Regions from separate parts of the Fictibacillus sp. 26RED30 genome, predicted to be linked through region 1. Evidence: riboswitches for the same ligand, from Rfam matches in the RefSeq annotation. Region 1 holds a riboswitch; each other region holds the start of a gene.

Region 1 (7,876 bases):
ATCGCCATCTGGTACAGGGAAAACATTAAGTGCGTCGACCATTGCTGCATTCCGTGTTAAGTTTGAAGCACCCTCGAGTACCATTTTTGAAAACTTTTTTCCATCTAATACTTTTAAAGACACAAAACTTCCTCCTAACTAAGGGGTTGTCACCCTGACACCCTGAACGTAGATATTGACTGAGTCAACCGCCAAACCAAGCATTTGATCCAGGGTATATTTCACTTTGTTCTGAACGTTATGAGCCACTTCAGAAATCTTTGTTCCATAACTAACGATGATGTACATGTCAATATGTACTTCATCCTCTTCTTGTCGAACAACGATCCCTCGGGAGAAATTTTCACGTCCTAAAAGTTCAGTTATTCCATCCTTTAATTGCTTCCTTGATGCCATGCCAACAATTCCGTAACAATCAATTGCTGCTCCACCGGCTATAGTGGCAATTACTTCATTAGAAATATCAATTTGACCATAGGTTGTTTTCATTTCAATGGACATGCTTATATCCCCCTTTAATTTGTTAAATGGCTAACAAATATTTTACTATACATCAGCCTATTTTGAAAGGACTACTACATTTCACACTATGTAAATAGTATTGTCAAGGAAATTTACTTGAAAACCTTTTACGAATATGTTGCATTGCTACTGAAGTCATGCTAATATTATTTAGTATTTAACATACGATTGAATTGATGCAAAGCTTTTTTGCTGTAAAGGAGGTTCACCTACATGGCTCGTAAATGTTTTATTACTGGAAAAGGACCTAAAACTGGTAACAAGCGTTCTCACGCAATGAACAAATCAAAGAAAAGCTGGGGAGCTAACGTCCAAAAGGTTCGTATTCTTGTGGACGGAAAGCCTAAACGCGTATACGTATCTGCTCGTGCCCTTAAATCTGGCAAAGTTGAACGTGTATAAATAAAAACAGCAGCAACCGCTGCTGTTTTTTTCTTTGCCCAAAAAGCTCTTTGATGACCAAAATAGATTCAAGCGGACAGTATTTTCTTTAAACTGGACAGTAAATCATCCAATCTGGAGCGGAAAGCAACTACTTTCATAGAACCACTCATAAAAAACAAACAAAAAAAGCGCACAGGCGCTTTTTTTGTTTGTTATCCTTTTTTGAAAGAACCTAAGACGGCACGTACGAAGCCTCCCAAAAATTTAGGAAGTTTAATGGTATAAAATTTCATCTTACCCCTCCTCCAGGCCCATAAAAAATGATAAGAGCTAAACAATAAATACTTTATTCCCCTTTTTATAAAAAGGTGCTTTGGGGCCTGTATTCCGTGATTTTTTAATCACGGCTCTTTACCATCAATATTATGCCGGAGTCAAAAGAATAAGTACCACTTTTATTTACAAGCTCATTGGAAACACATAACGATGAACCAGCCTGAAGTTTAGCTTGGTCTAACGGGTATTTAAATCCCTCTAAGGTGATGCCTGTTACTGCTTCACTTTGAGCTAGAAATGAGATATATGAGTATCTGTGATCTTGCTCAATTTCATAACATCCAGGTAGATGAAGTGAGATCTCATTCCTTGTATCCTTAATCCTTACATCTGCATGATTGTTCCGACTTTTAAATAAAAGTTGGATGTTCATCAGTTCGTGATCTAACCTTCCACCAGTCGCACCGAATATGAGTATTTGTTCTGGATTCTGTTTCAACGCCCACTCTAATGCGATCTCCATGTCAGTGGAATCTTTTTCTGATCGGTATTGATTCACTTTTATCGAAGAGTTCATTATACTTCTTCTCTCATCATCTGAAACAGAATCGAAATCACCAAATGCATACAGTGGAAAGATATCATTTCTCAATAAAAAGAGGGTTCCTCTATCGACACCGATCCAAATATGATCCGATGATAGATCATATGGCTTCAAATCAGGAATCAAATGCTCCGGACCTCCTGCAACTATGCTTATCTTCATGCTGCTTGATGGCGACCGTTATGAGCAGCGTGCAGTAGTTTAGGAGCTGTGTTTGTTAGTAGTATAACGACTAGAGCAGTAATCCCGAAAATAACGACCATGAACGACCCGTTGTATAAGAACGAATAGAGCCATATGTTCATCTCTTCTGCTAGATCACTAAAGAATATAACCCCTGATAATACATGTGAGATCGTTCTTAACAAGCAACCTACGAAAATTCCTATAACCATCAAGAACGTTCTCCTGCTGGCACCTTGAGTGATAGACGGTGCAAATGCCCCCGCAACGCCCGCTAGAGCGAACGCTAACGGATAGTCTAAGATCATCTGTGCTGGATGAATAACGTAAGGATTCACAAGAAGCTGAAGCAGTCCTACAGCTAAGCCTGTAAGCACCCCTGCCTTTAGCCCTCTTCTAAAAGCCATTAAAAAGATTGGAACCATCTCTAACGAAACAGAACCACCTTGTGGCCAAGGACCAGCAAATTTAATTAAACCTAAAATCAATGATAAAGCAGACATGATAGCGATTTCTGTTAATAATGATATGTTGTTTGTTTTCATACATGATAACCCCCTATTTTCTATGCTAAAAGAAAAACAAAAAAAGCAACCGGCATGTGAGCTCGGTTGCTTTTTAGATATACATTCAAAAAGTCATACGACTCCACATCCCTACGCAGGTATGATCCAGCTTCAGGTTCAAAGGGTCGGGAGAACACTCCCCTCTCAGCCCTTTAAAGGACTCCCCCTGTGGTTGCTTATTTAATTTTCTTTAATCAATTATACACCACGAATGGCTTTTATTGCATCCTTTAAATCTTTCTTCCCATAAATGGCAGAACCAGCAACTAATACATTCGCACCAGCTTCCACACAAAGACGAGCTGTTTCTGGATTTACGCCGCCATCAACTTCAATCTCAACGTTCAATCCTTGTGTTTGTACGAGATCGGACACTTCTTTGATCTTGGGCACTACGCTCTCTATGAACGCTTGTCCACCAAAACCAGGATTAACAGTCATTAGCAATACAAGGTCAACATCTTGTATTATGTGTTTGATAGAATCGACTGGTGTTGCTGGATTAATCACCACACCCGCTTTTACACCTTGTTGTTTAATAAGTTGAACCGTTCGATGTAGATGAGGTGATGCTTCAACATGCACAGAAATAATATCAGCACCTGCTTTTGCAAACTCTTCAATGTATCGATCTGGATTTTCAATCATGAGATGTACATCTAACGGAAGTTTTGTAACAGGTCGGATCGCTTGAACAACAAGTGGTCCAATCGTGATGTTTGGTACGAAATGGCCATCCATCACATCAACATGAATATAATCAGCACCCGCTTCTTCTACAGCTTTTATATCATCGCCTAACCTTGAGAAGTCAGCCGACAGAATAGATGGAGCTATTTTAATCATCAGTACCTCCGTTTTTGATCTTTAATTTCTTGTAAAAAACTTACGTAATGGTCGTAGCGGAACTTTGGAACGACTCCGTCCTCTACCCCTTTTTTAACTGCACATTTCGGTTCAGACGTATGTGAGCACCCTCTAAATTTGCAATCGCCCCGAAGCTCGTCCATTTCTGGGAAGTACATCGATAAGTCTTCCGCTTCAATATTTAAGAAATCTAGCGAGCTGAACCCAGGCGTGTCAGCAACTAAGCCATTACCAAAGAGAATGAGTTCCACATGACGAGTCGTGTGCTTCCCTCGGCCTAAATGGCTTGAAATCTCATTTGTCTCAAGCATAAGCTCTGGATTGATCGCATTCAAAAGGGAAGATTTACCAACTCCAGACTGCCCTGCAAACACGGTAACTTTATCTTTGAAAAGTGGATAGAACATTTCAAGACTATCATCTGTTTTCGTCGAAGTTGGAATGACTTCGTAACCTAATGTTTTGTACGCCTCTATATAATGGTTGATTTCCTCGATCTCTTCAGGTTTCTGTATAAGATCCATTTTTGAGATACAAATAACAGGTAAGATATCGTTCGCTTCAATATGAACAAGGAAGCGGTCTAATAAAAGCGTGCTAAAATCTGGTTCTGTAGCTGAAAAAACTAGAATGGCTTGATCCACGTTCGCGATAGGAGGACGAACTAGCTCGTTTTTGCGTTCCTTCACATCAAGAATGTATCCATCTGTAATGTTGCTTGACTCGTATTCTACCCAGTCCCCTACCAATGGATTTACTTTCTTTTTGCGAAAATTACCTCTTCCTCTGCATTGGAAAACTTCAGCCTTACCATTTTCCTTAACGTAATAAAAACCAGCGAGCGCTTTAACAATTCTTCCTTCAGGCATGCTTAATCACCATCGTCCCCTTCCTCATCATCATTATTATCATTACTCATTCTTGCGTTAGCACTTTTAGCATCATCATAGTTTATCGTCTCCGATTCCTCTTCTTTTCCGTTGATATATACAACGTAAGAAGCAGAACCTCCCTCAGCGATCGTCAGAGGCAGCTGATATTTCTTTTTGTCTGTAATCTGTTCTTCAACAAAAACTTCATTTGAAGCGTTTTTATCGGAATATACAATCCTTACTGTAACTGGTTCTCTTCTGTTCTTCTTATCTAGCTTAACTTCGATATCCTTTGTCACTGTACGGTCTTCGGCGGGTGGTTCCTCTTCAGCAGGAGGCTCTTCTGACTCTTCTGGGCCATCAGAAAGAACGACAGAGATCGTTGCTCCTTTTTCTACTTGCGTAAAAGGAGATGGCTCTTGTGAGATCACTCTTCCTTTTTCGACCGTATCAGAAAACTCTTTTGAAAATTCAACGGTAAGACCAGCATTCTTAGCAAACGTATTTACATCTTGTTCTGTCGCACCTATTAAGTTTTCAACTTGAACGGTTGGTGTTCCAGAACTAACTGTTAGTGTAACTTCAGTTTCTGCAGGTGTTACTTTTTCATCACGATCAGGACTTTGTTCGAGCACAGTACCTTCTGGCTCTGTGTCTGATTCTTCATAGTCGATATTGATCTGTGAGAAGCCATCTTCTTTCAAACGTTCTTTCGCATCTTCTATATTATAGCCTTCTAGATCAGGCATATTTTCCTTTTCAGGTCCTTTTGATACGAATAACGTAACGATTGCTTGCTGTTTCACTTTTGTTCCTGGAGATGGATCTTGCCTTACTACAAGACCTTCTTCAATCTCGGGATCAAATACTTCCTGCCGTTTCACTTCAAGCCCTTCGGCTCTCAAGCTATCAAAAGCATCTACATATTCTTCTCCCGCTACATCTGGAACACTGACTTCTTCAACATAAAAGATAGAAGGCATCATCGTGAAAGCAGCTATTCCCGCACCGCCTAACAAAAGAAGTGATATAAGTAAAATAAGCCACCAGTTTCTTTTCTTCTTAGGTTTTTCGGGCTTTTTCTCTTTTTCTTTTTCTCTTTCTTCTTCTGCTTTCTTCACAGGTGTTTCGATTGGTGGCACGACTATAGGAGGAATGTACTTTGTTTTCTCATCTTCCTCGTTTTCTTCGTTCCACTTTTGTTCATACATACGGTCTGGATCTAACGCTGAACTCATATCCCTCAACAGTTCATCAGCACTGTCATATCTTCTTAAAGGATTTTTCGCCAACGACTTTAAAACAATATTCTCCACACTCTGTGGGATTTCAGGATTCAATCTTCGTGGTTCGATCACGTTTTCTTGGAGATGTTTTAAAGCAACCGACACCGGCGAATCTCCAACGAACGGAACTCTTCCTGTAACCATTTCATAGAGTACTGCTCCGAAAGAATAGATATCAGATTTTGCGTTCGCGATACCGCCTCTTGCTTGTTCAGGCGAAAAGTAGTGAACAGATCCAAGAATAGAGTTTGTATGCGTGATCGTTGCTGAAGTAATAGCGAGCGCAATTCCAAAGTCTGTTAACTTTGCTGTACCGTTATCAGTAATTAATATATTATGCGGTTTAATATCGCGATGAATGATTCCATGATCATGAGCGACCGCCATACCTGAAACGATCTGCTTCATAATATGCAGAGATTCTTCTACCGAGATCTTGCCATGTTCTTTTATGTATTGCTTTAGTGTTTTTCCCTGCACATATTCCATCACGATAAAATAGATCTCTTCATCTTCTCCAACATCATAGATACTCACAATGTTCGGATGGTTAAGACTCGTTGCTGATTCAGCTTCTCTTTTAAATCGTCTGATGAAATCTTCGTCCTTATTAAACTCAGATCGTAGAACCTTTACTGCTACATCTCTATCTAATATTAAATCTTTTGCTCTATAAACGATGGCCATTCCGCCGTCACCGATAACTTCTAAAAGCTTGTAGCGGCCACTGACTCTTTTTCCTATCATGTTATTGCTTCCCCTTTTGTTTCTGTGTCAGCACTGTTCTGTATAAGGATAGCAGTAATGTTATCTTCTCCACCGGCATCTTTTGCCCAAGTGATCAATCGTTCTACCTTCTCGGTAACGGATTCCATTTGATCTTCAAACACTTCTTGAAGACGTTTAGAAGATACTTTATCTGATAGACCGTCCGAACAAAGCAAAAGATAGTCACCGTTGTGCCAAGTGATCGTATTAAACTCAGCTTCTACGGTTTCATCAGTACCGACAGCTTTCATGATCATGTTTCTTCTTGGATGAATCTCTGCCTCATCCTCTGTAATCTGACCAGATTTCACTAGTTCTTGGACTAGTGAATGATCATCCGTTACTCTTTTCAGTTCCCCATTCGAATACAGATAACATCGGCTGTCACCGATATGTGCGACTGTAATTTCTTTATTCGTACCTAAAGCAGCCACAACCGTAGTTCCCATACCTCTAGTTTCAGGATTCTCCTGAGAAAAATCAAAGATATGTTTATTCGTATCTTTTAAAACGTTCTGGATCCAGTCTTTTACGTTTTCCATGTTTTCTTCAAATTGAGACCATGCATCTTTCATCACTTTAAGGGCTTCTTGGCTAGCGATATCTCCTGCTTTATGTCCACCCATTCCATCTGCGATAACTGCAAGAAAGTGTTCACCCTTTGTGAACACTTCCCCGCTGTCTTCATTATGCTTCCTTACCATTCCAACGTCTGTTTGAAAGGCAATTTGCATCTTCCCGTCACCTCGTCTCTTCTTTACGTTCCTTCGCACGCAGCTGACCGCATGCAGCATCAATGTCATGTCCTTGTTCTCTTCTGATGGTGGCATTAATGCCTCTGGAGGTTAACGTCTCTAAGAACTTGAAAATTTGTGTTTTCGGTGTTCGGACATAGTCTCTTTCTGGTACATAGTTTACTGGGATAAGATTTACGTGACACTTAATATCTTTGATTAAGTCTGCTAGCTCGTTCGCGTGTTCTACGGAATCGTTAACTTTACCGAACAAACCATATTCAAACGTCACACGGCGTCCCGTCTTTTTAATGTAATAACGAATAGAATCCATCAATTCGTTTAACGGATACATTCTGTTTACTGGCATCAATCGGCTTCTCGTCTCTGTGTTCGCCGCATGCAGGGAGATTGCAAAATTGATCTGCATGCCCTCGTCCGCAAACTTGTAGATGTAAGGTACAACACCACTCGTGGAGATCGTAATATGGCGAGCTCCGATATTAAGGCCTTGATCGTGGTTGATAATCTTCAGAAACGACATGAGCCCTTCATAGTTATCAAAAGGCTCACCGATACCCATAACAACTACTGAACTTACTCTTTCTTCTGTTTCATCTAGCGCGCGTTGAACTTGAAGCACTTGAGCTACGATCTCACCAGCTAGAAGATTACGTTTAAGTCCGCCTAATGTGGAAGCGCAGAACGTACAACCTAAGCGGCATCCTACTTGAGTAGTTACACAAATACTATTTCCATATTCATGTCTCATAAGAACCGTTTCGATCGAATAACCGTCTTGAAGCTCGAATAA
Region 2 (7,876 bases), 370 kb from region 1:
GCCTAAAAATAAAGAAAACAGACTGATTTTCATTTCAGCCTGCTTTCTATACATTATCCTTTTTATACAAACGGTACGATTCCAAGAATGAAAAAGACCGTGGCCATTCCTGTGTTCAACCAAAACTCAGTTTTTTGATTAAAAATTTTTCGCTCAACTGCACGAAAGATAAAGATCACCATCAAGATTGAAAATAATACAGTGGGATTTTCCCAAGTCTTACCGTTATAAATAGCTAAAAGCAGTCCAAAAAACATAAGAACCATCTCTGTATACACCCAGGGTTTTGGACGTTTTTTCATCCGATCTTCCCCCTATTCAGGTTGATAGTACACATTGTACGGTATGTGAGCCTATCCGGTGCATAACTTCATAGAGCTTTTTCTTCATTCGATCCTAGCCAGTTTTTTGCCGCTGCATTTTTAAAAAGAAGACGGAAAATTAGCAACCCGATCACTCCACCAATGATGGAGCTAACCAAAAAAGGAGTGACAAAAAAGAATGCACCCGTTTTTGATCCTAAGAAAACAGTAGCAACCGGCACTGCTATAACAGCTCCTATAATTCCAGTTCCAACCCATTCCCCTATTACTGCGAACGTGTATTTTTTTCCTTTTTTATAAAGGTAACCGGCCAAAAATGCACCGATCATTCCCCCCGGAAAAGCAAGCAGAGAGCCGATTCCAATTAAGTTACGAAGCAAACCGATACTGAATGCGACGATTACCGCCGGAATGGGTCCGAGCATCACACCAGCCATCACGTTGATCGCATGCTGAACGGGAAACGCTTTTGCTACTCCAGCAGGAATATATAACAAATGTGAACAGATCGTCCCGATCGCGACTAACATAGCCATTACAGTAAGTTTTTGAACAGATATCTTCACTTCACTTCTCTTTTCGCTGTTTGAATAGCAAAAAGCAGGTTGCTTGAAGCGGAAGAAGGATCAACTGCACCACTTATTTCTGAGATTAGAGCTACACCATCCGCACCTGCCTTAATGACTTCACTCGCGTTTTGCAGCGTAATCCCGCCGATACCAACAAGCGGAATGTTCACTTGATTGCTGCGAAGTTCTGCGATTAGATCAACGCCTACAGGTTTCTTCGCATCAGGTTTTGTACTCGTCTGATAGATCGGGCCAGCACCAATATAATCGGCTCCATGTTCGATGGCATCCTTCGCCTCAGCAAGTGTGTGAGCTGACACACCTAAAAGTTTACCTTCTGTTTCTTTACGAATATACGCCAGATTACCATCTGTTTGACCAACATGAAGTCCATCCGCATCAACAGCTTTCATCAAATCTAGGTCGTCATTCACGATAAATAGCACATCATGTTTGTGGCATATTTCCTTTGCACGCTTTGCCATTTCTAACTGTTTCTTACCACTCAAGCAGTTAACACCTTTTTCACGAAACTGAAACGTGGTAATTCCACCTTGAATCGCTTGCACAAGAATACGATAAAAATCTTCTGGTGAACAGCAGTTCTTCGTCCCTGCTACATAATAGAGTGATAGATCTTGTTGTAAACGTGTCTTTGCTTGAGTTTTCATCGGTTCGCTCCCTCCTTCAACACGTGATCTTGCCAGTGGATGGATCCGTGAAATATCTCATGAGTAGATTCTAAACTATAGAGCTGATCGAGAAGGTTTTGCTGAAAGCTTCCAGGGCCTTTGGCCGTTTTCACAGCCTCTTCAGCCGCCTTAGTGAGCATCAATAGCGCAAGTGCTGTTCGTTCTAGTATCGGAAGGTCAACTTTAGCTTTTGTAACTTCTTTTTTCCGATTTCCCTGATAGAGAGCTACCATTGATGTAGCAAAGCATCCTGTCCCGGTGACATAGGAGAGCATCGGATCTCCATGAGAAAGTACGATTGCTCTTTCACCATCTGAAATAACATCTTTAGTTCCAGTCATGGCGATAAGACAGCCTGTTTGCTTCGCAGCAGCTCTAGCAAGCTTGATGAGATCCTCTTCTGAGTTAGCTAGATCACCATCTACTCCTCTGCCTTCCCATGCGCCTTCAGCCAAAAACTGCATCTCAGCAGCATTACCGCAAATTGTCAGAATTGTTTGGGGTCTGACCCCCTTCAATTCTGAATATTCAAACAATAACTTCCTTACAAGCTCTTGCCTGAATGATGATAATCCTATCCCCACTGGATCGAGGACTACTGGCACTTCTGCATGCATTGCTCTTCGTAGAGCGAGTATCATAGATTTCGCTGATGCTTCATCTAAAGTACCGATGTTTAGTACTAAAGCATCGGCCACACTTACTGCTTCTTCTACTTCACATGCGTCATGCACCATCATTGGACTTCCTCCTGCTGAGAGGACACCATTAGCTAGAAAGTTCATGGTTACGTTATTCGTTATATGATGAACGAGCGGCTTTTCTTCTCTGATCTGTGATACGAACGTTTTCCATTCTTGTATTCTAGTATTGTTCATGTGTAACCCTCCTATAAGCGAAATGATTGACCGGTCCATGACCTGAACCAACATCAATTCCATGTTCGATAGCGGTTTGTATATATTTTTTTGCACACACTATCGCATTCTCTGCTTTCTTGCCAGAGGCAAGCTCAGCTGCTATAGCCGCTGAGAACGTACACCCTGTTCCGTGTGTATTTTTTGTTTGAATCCGCTTCTCTACAAGTTCGATCATTTCAATGCCATTAAAGACAAGATCTGATACAAATTCACCATCTCCAAAGTGTCCACCTTTAACAACAACATGATCAGCACCAGCGTCAAATAAAACTCTTGCCGCCTCAATTCTAGCTTCAATGCAGTCTATCTTTATCCCTGTTAATGCTTCTGCTTCTGGAATGTTAGGTGTGATGATTTTTGCGAGTGGAAGCATGCATGTTTTCATCGCATGAAGTGCTTCTTCACCTAACAGCGTTGCGCCTCCTTTTGCGATCATGACTGGGTCAACGACTACGTTCTCCCATTGAAATTCCCTTATCATATATGCTGTTCTCTCGATATACTCACCTGAAAAAAGCATTCCTGTCTTAATGGCATCCGGCGTCAGATCAGTCCCTATTGACTTCAACTGAGCTTCTAATCCCTCTATTGCGACTGGAAATATCCCTTGGACACCTGTTGTGTTCTGAGCAGTAACTGCAGTAAGAACCGACATACCGTACACACCTAATTCTTGAAACGTTTTTAAATCAGCCTGAATGCCTGCTCCCCCGCCACTGTCTGATCCTGCGATCGTGAGGGCTTTACTAACTTTTATCAAATGTGCCATAACTTCTACCTCCTAGTTGTCTATGCAAAAAAGCCACCCGCTTATTTAGCGGGTGGCTTAAATTTTCAAATCATAAAGGAAACGATAGTTTATCCACGCCGCTTCCCTACGCCAGTATGAACTGGATCAGGTTCAAAGGGTCGAAAGTCATAACCTTCTCTCAGCTTAGAATAAGCACCCCTAGCGAAATAACAATATTGAGTTAACACAATCCTACTCATACATAAACAATAATGTCAATATTTTTTAGGTTATCGGTTTCAAAAAGTTTAACCCTCTTGAAATACGGGGAAATAATAACTAACACAGAATTACAACATAAAAAACATAGAAATAAAACATTCGTAACAAATAGTTTTTACCAGAAATAAAAATTACAATTCATTAACATTTTTCCCAGAAGGTGGTGAAAGAAAGGTACTTTAGAAGCAATAAAGAAATTTTTTCTGAATTTTCAAACAAAATGGTTGTCATTAGGCATCTTGCTCAGTATACTAGTAGAAACCTAGAAACATAAAAGGTTAATTGGATAGGGAGATAATTTAAGGAGGGAAACAGGATGAAAGACAAAAATGCTTCTTTTAACAAGAACCAAAATGAAATGGTGCAGTACAAACAACAAAAAAGAGACCCATTTGCCTTCAGCCTTATTGCCCAAATGGTACTGGATGAGGCCCTTCACAATTATTACAGAGAATATTATGAAAGAGAAATTGACAATGCCTTGGATACAAAAGATAAAGAACGATTCATGAAATTGAGCGCAGAGTACAAAGCGTTTCTCAGTTAGTGCTTTTGGGCGGCACACTCTCTAAAAAGGTGCCGTAAAAGCCAAAACACCCTTTCAGCAAACGGTGGAATCATCCGTGCTGCAGAGGGTGTTTCTGACGTCCCCGTTACTGACAGGTTAAAACCTATTTTTTAAGTCAAAGTTGTCGGTGATTCCGGCTTTTTCTTTTGCTCTTTTTTCCGTTTCAACCACCACATATAAATCACAATGACTACGATCACCCAGATCGGCGCAAGACCCAATAAACTTACTACAACAAACGAAATAGCAGACATTAAAAAGTTAACTGTATCCATAAATAGGACCTTTGTTTTTGCCCACGTATTTAAACCTTCTGTTTCAAGTGCTTTCGCATTTAAATTTTTCACTTCAAATTGTATCGTAACAGTTGAATAATCACTTTGGTTTTGTAAAAAATTCAAACGACCCTCTACCTGTTCGATCTCTTCTTGAACAGCAGCCAGATCACCCGATATCTTCAACAAATCTTCTGTTTTCTGAGCATTCTTCATGAATGCTTCAAGCCGCTCTCTTACTTGTTGTTTGGCTTTTAACCGTGAAGATAGATCAACGTATTCTTCCGTAACATCTTCTCCACGAATATTTTCGTTTGGAGTCCCCTTACTCAAACCTCGAACCTCGTCTAAGAAAGGACGAAAATTTTTCATCGGTACACGAACAACCATCACACCAGATTCATAATCTTTCTCTCCTGTACTCGTGTTCGACTCAACCATATATCCGTCCATTGTCTCTAACTTTTTCCGAACGGCTTCCATAGAGGTTTGTAATCTATCTACTGTAATCTCAAGATCAGCGTGATAGATCACTTTTCTTTGGTTCTTCATTTGTTGCTCATCTTTTCCTTTTTCAGATTCAGAACTCTGACTTTCTTCTGTAGAGGTATCCATGTTTGCTTCAGACTTGCTGCCACTATCTCGGTCTATTGCTTTATCACTCTTTGAACTGCTATCGCTGCTGCATGCACTCAACAAAAACACAGTTATGAATACCCACATTTTCCATCTCTTCCACATATCGTAATTCCCCCTTTCTCGCTTAGACGCTCTCTACAAGAAAAAGGTTTCAGTTCCCAAAAAAACCAACCTATTGAATGATTTTTTCCGAGACATTTTTGTGATAAAATAGTGTCTGATGATTTGTAGTTTGAAAAAAAACCGATTTATGCTAGTATGTACAGGATAAGTAAGTGGTTTACTGGAGGAATAGCATGTCAATGATAGGAAGAAATGATCCGTGCTATTGTGGCAGCGGAAAAAAATATAAAAAATGTTGCTTACATAAAGAAGAGCAAACACGTGAAGTATCCTTTCATCAAGAAGGACTCATCAAATATGCTCTAGAGAACTATCAGCAGGATTTAGCTGCACGTACTTCTAAGTATGTGAAAAAATACCCTGTTGCTAAAGAGCAAGAACAAACATACGCAAACATTGCCGTTTGTTGGGAGATCTTTTGCTCCGAGATTAAGGAAAACAAGACCCCTGTTCAACTTTATGTAGAAAAAGTGAAAAGTTCTGTTAAACCAGAAGTAGCTGAAATTCTAGCTGGCTGGACAACTGCTGCACCTTCACTATATAAAGTTTTAGAGCAAAAGACAGGATTCATCTTTACCGTTCAGGATATTTGGACAGAGGCGGTGTATGATGTCACGATCAATGCTGCTGAAAAGCCAAAAACAGAAAGTGCACTACTTGGAACACTCGTTTCAAACGGAATCAACCATGAGTTTTACGTTGGATATGTAGAAATGCCGATGACTGAACTTCCGCCGCTAAAAACAGCGATAGAAAAGATTCAGCCTCACCAAGATCCAAAAGTTACATTCAAGAACGAATTCCCTGCTGTTCTGCAACTCGCTTTGATCGATATTAGTGCTGGTGTACCTCAATCTCAAGTTGAGAAGAAGGAAACTGACGCTACATCTACCAAAGTTGAAAAACCAGAAGAAACAGCGGATTTTAAAGATGAAAAATACAATGCTGTAACCGAGCTCGTTAAAGCGAATGCCGAAACAGAAGTTGTAGAAGAAGCAGAAAAGCTTTGGAGTGAGTACGTTACAGAAAGCAAACCTGCTATTCGTAAAGAAGAGATTTATGCGGCTGCACTTGACTATCTCGTTTCAAAAGATATTCGAGGAATCGCTTCTACTCAAGCAGAAACAGCTAAAAAATATGGTGTCTCACCTGCTAGTCTATCCTCACGATATCGTGAGATGAAAGAACTATTAAGCGTATAAACTTTTTTTCACTAACCCGCCTGATGCCTCAGGTGGGTTTTTTCATAAAAAAAACAAGACCCTCTCTAAAAAGAGTCCTGTTTGTTATTTCGCTCTAGCCAATAATAAACGGGAAGTCCCGCAACTGTAATAAAGATAGCTGTAAAACTATCTAAAGGATCGTTGAGTATCGTTGATACTACGATGTACAAAGAGCCTAAGATCGCAAAAATAGGAACGACAGGAAATAACGGAACACTGTAGGTTCTCTTTTTATCACGATTCCGATTGCGCAGTATAAACACAGCATAAAACGCAAAAATATAAAAAATGTATACAGCAAATATCGCCATTTCTGATAGATAGTCTGGATCAGTTACGATCATCATGATGATCGCAATCACGACTTGTAAATACGTAGCAGCAATAGGTGTACCATATTTTTCACTAACCTGACTAAACGTTTTTGACATCGGAAGCTGATTTCGTTCTGCCATTGCAAAAGGAACACGTGGAATGGTTAAGATCTTACCGTTTAAACAGCCAAAAATCGATACTGCGATTCCAACTGCTATTAACTTTCCGCCTAGTGGTCCGAATAGAATCGTTGCTGCTGCTGATGCAGAATTCTCTCCTAGTCTTACGATTTCTGAAGCAGGTAAAATGTGAAACAGTGCAATGTTAACTAACAGATATGCTGCCATAACGACCAAGATTCCACCAATAATAGCTTTAGGTAACGTTTTTCCGGGATCCTTCATCTCACCTGCTACGAATCCAACCATCAACCAGCCATCATAAGCAAAAAGTGTTGCTAAAATCGCTGCACCCATTGATATTTCAACAACTGCCCCACTTGAAGCATTTAAGATCTGTTCATTTCCTTGCGTTAATCCAAAAACAATGATCAGCACGATCGGAACCAATTTTCCTATCGTAAATATATTTTGGATAAAACCTCCATACTTTGTTCCAAAGTTATTAACGACGGTGAGAAAAAGTACAGTTCCTATTCCAATCCAAGGTCCTAAGTATTCTTTCCACGAGAATAAATGAACCATTAACGAACCGAAATATAATCCTAGAGCACCGATCACCGCCGGTCCATAAATAACAGTCTGAACCCAACCACTCAAGTATCCCCAAAGCTTACCGTAAACTTCTTCCATATAGACATACAAACCACCCGTCTTTGGAATCTGCGTTGCCACTTCAGCGATCGTTAACCCGCCAGCTAACGTGATCAACCCTCCAAGAGCCCAAGCTAATAGTGCAAGGTTGGAATTTCCTGTATACTCAAGCACACTTCCAGGTTTCATAAAAATCCCTGATCCAATAACCGTTCCAATAACGATGGACATGGCTACGGAAAGCCCAATATCTTTTTTCAATGCTGTGTCTTGATTCATGTTGTGTTCACTCCCTAAAAAAACCTACAAAACAAAATGTCCATCCGAAAAAGACTAGTGTCACTTTAACACATACAGCATCAAGCTGTCACTACCTCGCTAAAAAGACAGTTAATTCAGTTTTTTGAAAGTGTGTTCTATAGAGTCAGAAAAATTCAGAGTTCC
Region 3 (7,876 bases), on a different contig from region 1:
ATCCCTGTTGGGTTGCTCGTTCCACTCGGCGCTGTATTCCTAGCCTTTATTGTGGGATATGGTCTGATGGAATTCATAGGGGTTCTTGTGCAAAAGATCATGAGACCTATTTGGAAAACGCCGGGCCGATCAGCGGTCGACGCCGTCGCTTCATTTGTTGGAAGCTACTCAATTGGTCTACTCATCACAAATCGCGTGTTTAAAGAAGGAAAGTATACGGTGAAAGAAGCAGCTATCATTGCAACAGGCTTCTCTACCGTTTCTGCAACGTTCATGATCATTGTGGCGAAAACGCTAGGTTTGATGGAGATGTGGAACACCTACTTCTGGACGACGCTTGTGGTCACTTTCTTAGTAACGGCCATCACAGTGAGAATTCGTCCGTTAAGCAGAATGGATGATACGTATTCAGGTGGGGAAGGTCAGCCGGAAGAAGAGGTGAATGAGAAATACTTGCAAACGGCTTGGAGAAACGCGATGGATTCATCTCAGAATGCTCCTGCATTTTTTACAAATATTTGGTCTAATTTCAGAGATGGCTTTCTAATGGCGATGAGTATATTGCCTTCCATTATGAGTGTCGGTTTAATCGCCCTTTTGTTGGCAGAATACACGCCTGTCTTTGATTGGCTGGGCTACGTTTTCTATCCGATCACATGGGCGCTGCAGCTTCCGGATGCCATGCTTGCTGCAAAAGCGGCTTCCATCGGTGTTGCTGAGATGTTCCTGCCAGCACTCTTAGTAGCGGAAGCGGCACTTGTCACGAAATTTGTAATCGGTGTAGTTTCTGTAGCTTCTATCTTGTTCTTCTCAGCGAGTATTCCATGTGTGTTGTCTACAGAAATTCCGGTGAGTGTGCCGAAGCTTGTGCTGATCTGGTTCCAGCGTACGGTGCTAGCGTTAATCCTAGCGACTCCACTGGCTTATCTGCTTCTATAAAAGATAGATTCGTAAGAGTGCTGCTGAAGTGTTTCAGCAGCACCTTTTTTATGTTATTTAGTAATCAAGAACTATTTTCTGAAATTATCAAAATATATCTTTATTTTTCCAGTTGTTATTGTATGATAATGAAGCAGTGATATGAATGGAATGGGGAGAAGAAAGAGTTGAAAAGGAAATTAGGTTCATTATTTTTAATGGCAGTTTTGGTGTTTAGCATTTTTCCTTTTACTAGTTTTGCAAACGATGACTTTCCGAGGTATGAGAGTTTATCAGTAAGTCCGCAACAAGCAAAAATAAACGAACAGGTTTGGTTTGATCTTTATGCACCTGATTCTGCCTATTTTATGCTGGAAGCGCGTCTCACGTATCTGTCTCCGCAGGGAGAAGAGCATGTAATTGAATTATCAGGTCCAAACCATTGGAAAGGACAGTTTACAGCTACTTCTTTAGAAGAAGTTGGTACGTGGCAACTTCAAAGTATTTATCTATACGATGACAGCTATAACAGTAGTACGTTTAAACGTGAACAAATTGAGCAACCTGAAGATTACGACTTTACTATATTAAATGAAGTGCAAGAAGTAGATGTAACAGCACCAACTGTGGATGCGATTACGTTTGAAAAAGAACAAGTGCAAGCCGGTGATTTTACAAAGGTTACTGTAACAGCAATTGATGATTCAGGAGTAGAGTGGATAACTCTTGGGCTTTATAATACAACTGGACGCGGAAATAATCACGTAACTGATTTTATAAAAACAGAAGATGGAACGTTTGAAGCCACGTGGTGGGTTCCGCAATTTACAGACCCTGGTGAATGGAGAGTGGATTGGGTAAATGCTGGTGATGCAGCAGGCAATCAGTATAGTTGGGACGATTATATGGGTGAGTACCCAGCATTCTTTGACACTATTCAAGTGATGAACGACAATCCTGACAATACAGCACCAACGGTATCAAGCATTCAATTTGTAAATGAAAGCGTAGAAGCAGGCAAAGATAATACCATTCAGCTTGTAGCAGAAGACGACATCTCTGGAATCAACTTTCTTTCAGTAGAAATGAGAAATGAGATGGGACAACGACTTTATATAGATGGAATCTATCCAGATGAAGAGGGTTCATGGTCAGCCAATTTTGTTGTTCCATCTTATATGAAAGATTCAACGTTTAAAGTTTGGAATGTATACACACAGGACAATGCAGGAAATGTTGATCATCAGTATTATGAAGAAGAGTATCCAGTTGGATTTGATACATTTTTGGTTATAAACGAGAACGACGATGTGAATGCACCAATGATTGAAAGTGTAACATTTGAAAAAGATTCAATGGTTACTGAAGATTCAAATACAGTAAGAGTTGCGGCAAGTGACGATAACAGTGGTATCGAAAGTATTGAGATTTACATGACGAGCCCTACCGGTAAAGGAGAAACGAGCACAGCCCTTTTTCCTAACGATGAAGGCATCTTTATAGGAGAGTTTACAATTCCGCCTTACACTGAACCAGGTGAATGGAGAGTTTCTAAAATTATCGCTAAAGACTTTGCAGGTAATGTTTTAGATAATAGGTATTCAGCAGAAAACTATCCAAATACATTTGATACGTTTTCTGTAGAAAACACGGAATTTGATTTTACACCTCCAACAATTAATAAAGTAATTTTCCAAACACCAGAAGTAAAAGGTAACGAAGAAGCAAAACTAACAATTTACGCTGAAGATTCTCAAACCGTACCAGCTTATATTGAAGTTGAATTAGTGAGTCCAAGTGGTACTCATATGTTAAAAGGAAGCTCTGATTATTTGGATGAAAGCGGATTGATGCACATCTCAATACCAATACCTAATGATGCTGAGTATGGAGATTGGCTTGTGAAACATATAAGAGTTATAGATTTAGCTGGAAACGAAGCGAATTATTCATACAGTAGTGATGACTATCCAGCTGAATTTGGTAAGCTTTTTGTAAACAACGATAAGATTGCTCCAAGCATCCCTTTTGTTAATGAAGTTAGCGATAATACTGCTATAATAACGGGCAATGCGGAGCCGCTTTCAACAATCACTGTTTTAGCAGATGGAGAGTTTTTGGCAAAAGGCAAGGCGACCAAAGATGGTACCTTTACCGTTGAAATCCCATCACAAAAAGTGGGCACATTATTAACAGTAAGCTCTGCTGATGCAGCGGGCAACGAGTCAGATGCTATTACAATTACAGTTTTAGATAAAACAGCGCCTAAAGCTCCAACCGTTGTTAAAGTGACAAAGGAAACGATTGCAGGTATGGCAGAACCGCAATCAACAGTTACAGTTACTGATAAAGTCGGAAATGTGATTGGTTCCTCTAAAGCAGATGAAAAGGGAAGCTTTGTGGTTAAGTTTATCAAACAAAAAAATCATGCCATTTTGTTTTTAAATGCAGCGGATGCTGCTGAAAACAAAAGTGATAGGGTAGAGGTTTATATAAAGGAAGCTAGAAAATAGATAAACACCAGTCAGAGTATCATACTTTGGCTGGTTTTTTGTACCTATTTTCTCCAACGGGTTGTGATGAAAGCCCTTTATCGATAGAATAGTAGTATAGAAAACTAAATAGTCATTACCACTAGGGGTGCCTTTGTTAAGGCTGAGATTAAAGTGAACTTTAAGACCCTTGGAACCTGATTTGGTTAGAACCAGCGTAGGGAAGTGGTGTGTGGATCAGATACTTCGCTATAAATATTAAAAACTGTGAAACCACCTCTTTGCTGCATAAAGGAGGTGGTTTTTTATTATGGAAAAACAGCTTCATGTAATTACTACGGGAAGGCAAAGTGATGAAGAGTTGGTTAGGATAGCGAAACTCATTCATCCGTACATCACGGCGCTGCATGTACGAGAAAAAACAAAGTCTGCGAAAGAACTCAGTCATCTTATCCATCTTCTGCAGAAAGCTGGAGTGCCTCCCTCTAAAATCATCGCAAATGATCGAGTGGATGTAGCGCTTTGTACAGGTGTAAAAGGTGTTCAGCTGACACACCACAGTTTAGATGTGTCACAAGTGCGAAGAGCTCTGCCTGAAATGATGCTCGGCTGCTCAGTCCATTCTGTTTCAGAAGCACAGGATGCTGAACAAAACGGCGCCGACTTCATCATGTATGGTCATATTTTTAAGACTTCTTCCAAACGTGATGCGGAGCCAAGAGGGTTAGATCAGCTCCAACGTGTGGTAGATCAAATCACAATTCCGGTCATCGCGATCGGAGGCATTACACCAGAAAACGTACGGAATGTCATCGGAACAGGTGCATCTGGAATCGCCGTGATGTCAGGCATTTTAGAAGCAAAATCACCACTACAAGCGGTGAAGCTGTACAAACAACAACTGGAGGTGTGGGATGCGCACAACGTATGATGCCATCATTATTGGAGGCGGCGTGATCGGCTGTTCCATCGCCTATGAGCTTTGTAAACGAAACAAACGTGTGCTGCTTCTTGAAAAAGAAACAGTAGGAAGTAAGGCGTCGAGTGCAGCAGCCGGCATGCTCGGTGCAGAGATGGAGTTTGAGACCGATCATCCACTCTATCGGCTCGCAAAAGAAAGTCGGGACTCTTTTACCCCTTTATCACAGGAGCTTTTCGATCCAGAAGGGGATTTATGAACTCGCGTTTACAGAGGAAGAAGCGGTTGATTTAAAAAGAGAAGCGACCAAGCGTCGAGATCAAGGTGAAGCAGTTTTCTGGCTCCCGGCACACGACCTGCTTAGGAAAGAACCTGCGTTGTCGCCACTTGTAAAGGGAGCTCTCTATTTTGAAAAAGATGCTCAAGTGTCACCTGTTAAGCTTATTCGTGCCCTATATCAGTCCGCAAAAATTCTCGGTGCCGAAGTTAGAGAGCATACCAGTGTGGTTCAGCTTCTCCAAACTGGCAACAGGGTGACAGGTGTCGTAACAACGAAGGAAACGTTTCATGCTGATTCCATCATAGTAGCTTGTGGGGTGTGGAGCTCGGATATAGAGCCTTCACTAAAAATGGTGCCAGTAAAAGGGGAATGTCTTTCCTTTAAAACGAAGCTTCCACTACTCACAGGTACTGTAAAATACAAAAACTGTTACCTCGTTCCAAAGCGAGAAGATCGAATTTTTGTTGGCGCGACAAGTACACCACACGTCTTTAATGAAGAGGTTACATTTTCAGGTCTATTTGAATTGATGGAGAAGGCAAAACAAATCGTTCCTGAACTAAGTGGTGCTGTTTTTGAAAAAGCATGGGGAGGCATCAGGCCCCAAACGCTATCCGGTCAACCCTATATCGGTCCTTCTCCACATAAAGAGGGGCTCATTCTTGCAACGGGGCACTATCGAAATGGCATTCTGCTTTCTGCTATAACTGGAAAAAGGATTGCCGACCATATTGAAAGCGAGGTATATCATTCGTGAAACTTATGATAAATGGAGAAACGGTCATGGTGCCAGACACTTTGCAGTCGATCACAGATCTGCTGAAGCACCTTAACTTACATGACCAAGTTGTGATTGCAGAAGTGAACGAAGAGATCATCAATAATCAAAAACAAAGTGAAACTCAAATAAAAGAAAACGACAAGATCGAACTTGTTCGATTTGTTGGCGGAGGTTGATTGTATGTTAAACATTGGACACTATTCCTTTTCATCTCGATTACTTTTAGGTACAGGCAAATACCCGGACTTTAAAACACAAAAAGAAGCGGTAGAAGCTTCTGGTTCAGAGATTTTGACGTTTGCGGTTCGTAGGATGAACATCTTTGAAGAAAGCCAGCCAAACTTTTTAGAGATGCTTGATCTGAAAAAATACACATTGTTACCGAACACAGCAGGTGCGAAAACGGCAGCAGAAGCGGTACGCATTGCAAAACTGGCGAAAGCATCGGGATTATGTGATATGGTAAAAGTAGAAGTCATCGGATGCGATAAAACGCTGCTGCCGGATCCAGTGGAAACGTTAAAAGCAACAGAAGAGCTATTAAAAGAAGGGTTCATCGTGCTTCCTTATACGTCAGATGATGTGGTCCTTGCTAGACGATTAGAAGAACTCGGTTCACATGCAATCATGCCTGCCGCTTCTCCAATCGGTTCCGGGCAAGGAATCATTAACCCGCTCTACTTAAAATTTATTATCGAGCAAACGAAGGTTCCGGTTATTGTTGATGCCGGTATCGGCAGTGCGAGTGACGCGATGATCGCGATGGAACTCGGAGCAGACGGTGTGCTGTTAAACACAGCCGTTGCAGGTGCGAAGGATCCTGTGAAGATGGCCCTCGCGATGAAAATGGCTGTAGAAGCTGGAAAGCTAGGGTATGAAGCGGGAAGAATCCCGAGAAAAGAAACGGCAACAGCGAGCAGTCCTTTAGAAGGGTTGAGTGTGAAGTGAATGAACGTTATTCAAGACAGGAATTATTTAGCCCGATCGGTATAGAGGGGCAAGCAAAAATACGGACAAAAAGCGTGCTCATCGTTGGCGCAGGCGCGCTAGGTGCGGGGAGTGCTGAAGCTCTTACACGTGCAGGGGTAAAACGGATTGTTCTTGTTGACCGCGATTACGTGGATTGGACGAACCTTCAGCGTCAGCAGCTCTATTCGGAAGAAGATGCGAGAAAACAGCTGCCAAAAGTAGTCGCTGCAAAAAATAGATTGAATCAGATTAATTCTGAAGTAGAAATTCAGGCACAAGTGATGGACATGGGGATTGAGGAAGCAGAAGAATTAATCTCTGGCATCGATCTGATCATGGATGCGACCGATAATTTTGAGACGCGGTTGTTGATCAACGATTTGGCGCAGAAATATAAAGTTCCGTGGATTTATGGAGCGTGTGTAGGAAGCTACGGAATTTCTTACACGATTTTACCTGGAGATGGACCGTGTTTGAACTGTTTGCTTGATAAGATTCCAGCGAACGGCCAAACATGCGATACGGCAGGAATTATCTCTCCAGCTGTTCAGATGGTCACCGCTTATCAAACAGCAGAGGCGTTAAAGATTTTAGTTGAAGACTATGCATCTATCAGGAAAAAAATCGTAACTTTTGATACGTGGACCAATCAGCACGTTCAATTAGGGATGGGAAAAGCGAAGAAGGTAGATTGTCCATCTTGCGGAGCTAACCCAACATATCCTTATATAGAAAAAGGCGCTGCGTTAAAAACAGCTGTTCTTTGCGGTCGGGATACTGTTCAAATCCGTCCCGCTCATGCTGTTGAAATTGATTTACAAGAGATGGAGAAAAGATTATTGCCACATGGTGACGTTCGCTGTAATCCTTATTTACTGGAGCTTCAAAGTGGCAGTCACCGCCTCGTTCTTTTTAAAGATGGACGTGCACTTGTTCATGGAACGAAGAATACGGCAGAAGCGAAATCTCTGTATCATAGATTTATAGGGTAAGAATTTTGTATAATGAAGTATAGGAGGTGATTTGATTTATGGAGTTTTTTGATCTGCTGTATCAAACGGACGCATTAGTTTTATCCATTAGTATCGCACTAACGTTCATTATAGCTAAGCAGCTTTCGGTCGTTCATCGATCTCTTGTTCATAGATCAAATCACCATGTGAAGCAGGACAGGCTATGTTACGAGAAGAGAATGACCGATTCTCACCTCGTTCAAAACTATTGCTTCATTCGAGACGAGATCGCACGGACAATGTTTAGAAAAGAAACGCCAGATGATAAAGAAGGGCACGTTTACTCCTTGTTTGCTTAGATTTTTTTAAAAACAAGGAGGAACAAATTTGAAGAAATATATATCCATTCTTTCATTGCTAGCGATTTTTCTATTATCTGGGTGCAATAACACACCGATTACAGCAGAAAGCCCGGGTGTGTGGAACCATTTTTTCATCTACCCGTTTTCAAAGCTCATTCAATATGTGGCGTATCTGTTTAACGATAGCTATGGAATTGCGATC

Evidence for each region. Region 1 has a riboswitch for thiamine pyrophosphate ahead of thiT (energy-coupled thiamine transporter ThiT). Riboswitches for the same ligand answer to the same signal wherever they lie in the genome.
Region 2: another riboswitch for thiamine pyrophosphate. It lies ahead of thiD (bifunctional hydroxymethylpyrimidine kinase/phosphomethylpyrimidine kinase); the one in region 1 lies ahead of thiT (energy-coupled thiamine transporter ThiT).
Region 3: another riboswitch for thiamine pyrophosphate. It lies ahead of tenI (thiazole tautomerase TenI); the one in region 1 lies ahead of thiT (energy-coupled thiamine transporter ThiT).

What each region holds. Positions count from the first base shown of each region.
Region 1 is NZ_JACZDV010000001.1:1,856,211-1,864,086, forward strand. Features, by position in the region: gene IHV11_RS09455 (DAK2 domain-containing protein) at 1-123, opposite strand, end outside; gene IHV11_RS09460 (Asp23/Gls24 family envelope stress response protein) at 139-501, opposite strand; gene rpmB (50S ribosomal protein L28) at 736-924, shown strand; gene spoVM (stage V sporulation protein SpoVM) at 1,119-1,199, opposite strand; gene IHV11_RS09475 (thiamine diphosphokinase) at 1,304-1,948, opposite strand; gene thiT (energy-coupled thiamine transporter ThiT) at 1,945-2,514, opposite strand; TPP riboswitch at 2,606-2,712, opposite strand; gene rpe (ribulose-phosphate 3-epimerase) at 2,734-3,381, opposite strand; gene rsgA (ribosome small subunit-dependent GTPase A) at 3,381-4,271, opposite strand; gene pknB (Stk1 family PASTA domain-containing Ser/Thr kinase) at 4,274-6,307, opposite strand; gene IHV11_RS09500 (Stp1/IreP family PP2C-type Ser/Thr phosphatase) at 6,304-7,158, opposite strand; gene rlmN (23S rRNA (adenine(2503)-C(2))-methyltransferase RlmN) at 7,070-7,876, opposite strand, start outside.
Region 2 is NZ_JACZDV010000001.1:2,224,680-2,232,555, forward strand. Features, by position in the region: gene IHV11_RS11345 (hypothetical protein) at 63-302, opposite strand; gene thiW (energy coupling factor transporter S component ThiW) at 371-883, opposite strand; gene thiE (thiamine phosphate synthase) at 886-1,563, opposite strand; gene thiM (hydroxyethylthiazole kinase) at 1,560-2,462, opposite strand; gene thiD (bifunctional hydroxymethylpyrimidine kinase/phosphomethylpyrimidine kinase) at 2,449-3,261, opposite strand; TPP riboswitch at 3,360-3,465, opposite strand; gene IHV11_RS11370 (IDEAL domain-containing protein) at 3,833-4,063, shown strand; gene IHV11_RS11375 (DUF4349 domain-containing protein) at 4,195-5,100, opposite strand; gene IHV11_RS11380 (YecA family protein) at 5,295-6,323, shown strand; gene IHV11_RS11385 (APC family permease) at 6,389-7,711, opposite strand; gene IHV11_RS11390 (hypothetical protein) at 7,867-7,876, opposite strand, start outside.
Region 3 is NZ_JACZDV010000002.1:309,294-317,169, reverse strand. Features, by position in the region: gene IHV11_RS14290 (YjiH family protein) at 1-939, shown strand, start outside; gene IHV11_RS14285 (Ig-like domain-containing protein) at 1,107-3,431, shown strand; TPP riboswitch at 3,545-3,651, shown strand; gene tenI (thiazole tautomerase TenI) at 3,721-4,341, shown strand; gene IHV11_RS21400 (FAD-dependent oxidoreductase) at 4,325-4,588, shown strand; gene IHV11_RS14270 (FAD-dependent oxidoreductase) at 4,476-5,366, shown strand; gene thiS (sulfur carrier protein ThiS) at 5,372-5,566, shown strand; gene IHV11_RS14260 (thiazole synthase) at 5,571-6,338, shown strand; gene IHV11_RS14255 (MoeB/ThiF family adenylyltransferase) at 6,335-7,351, shown strand; gene IHV11_RS14250 (hypothetical protein) at 7,390-7,671, shown strand; gene yidC (membrane protein insertase YidC) at 7,700-7,876, shown strand, end outside.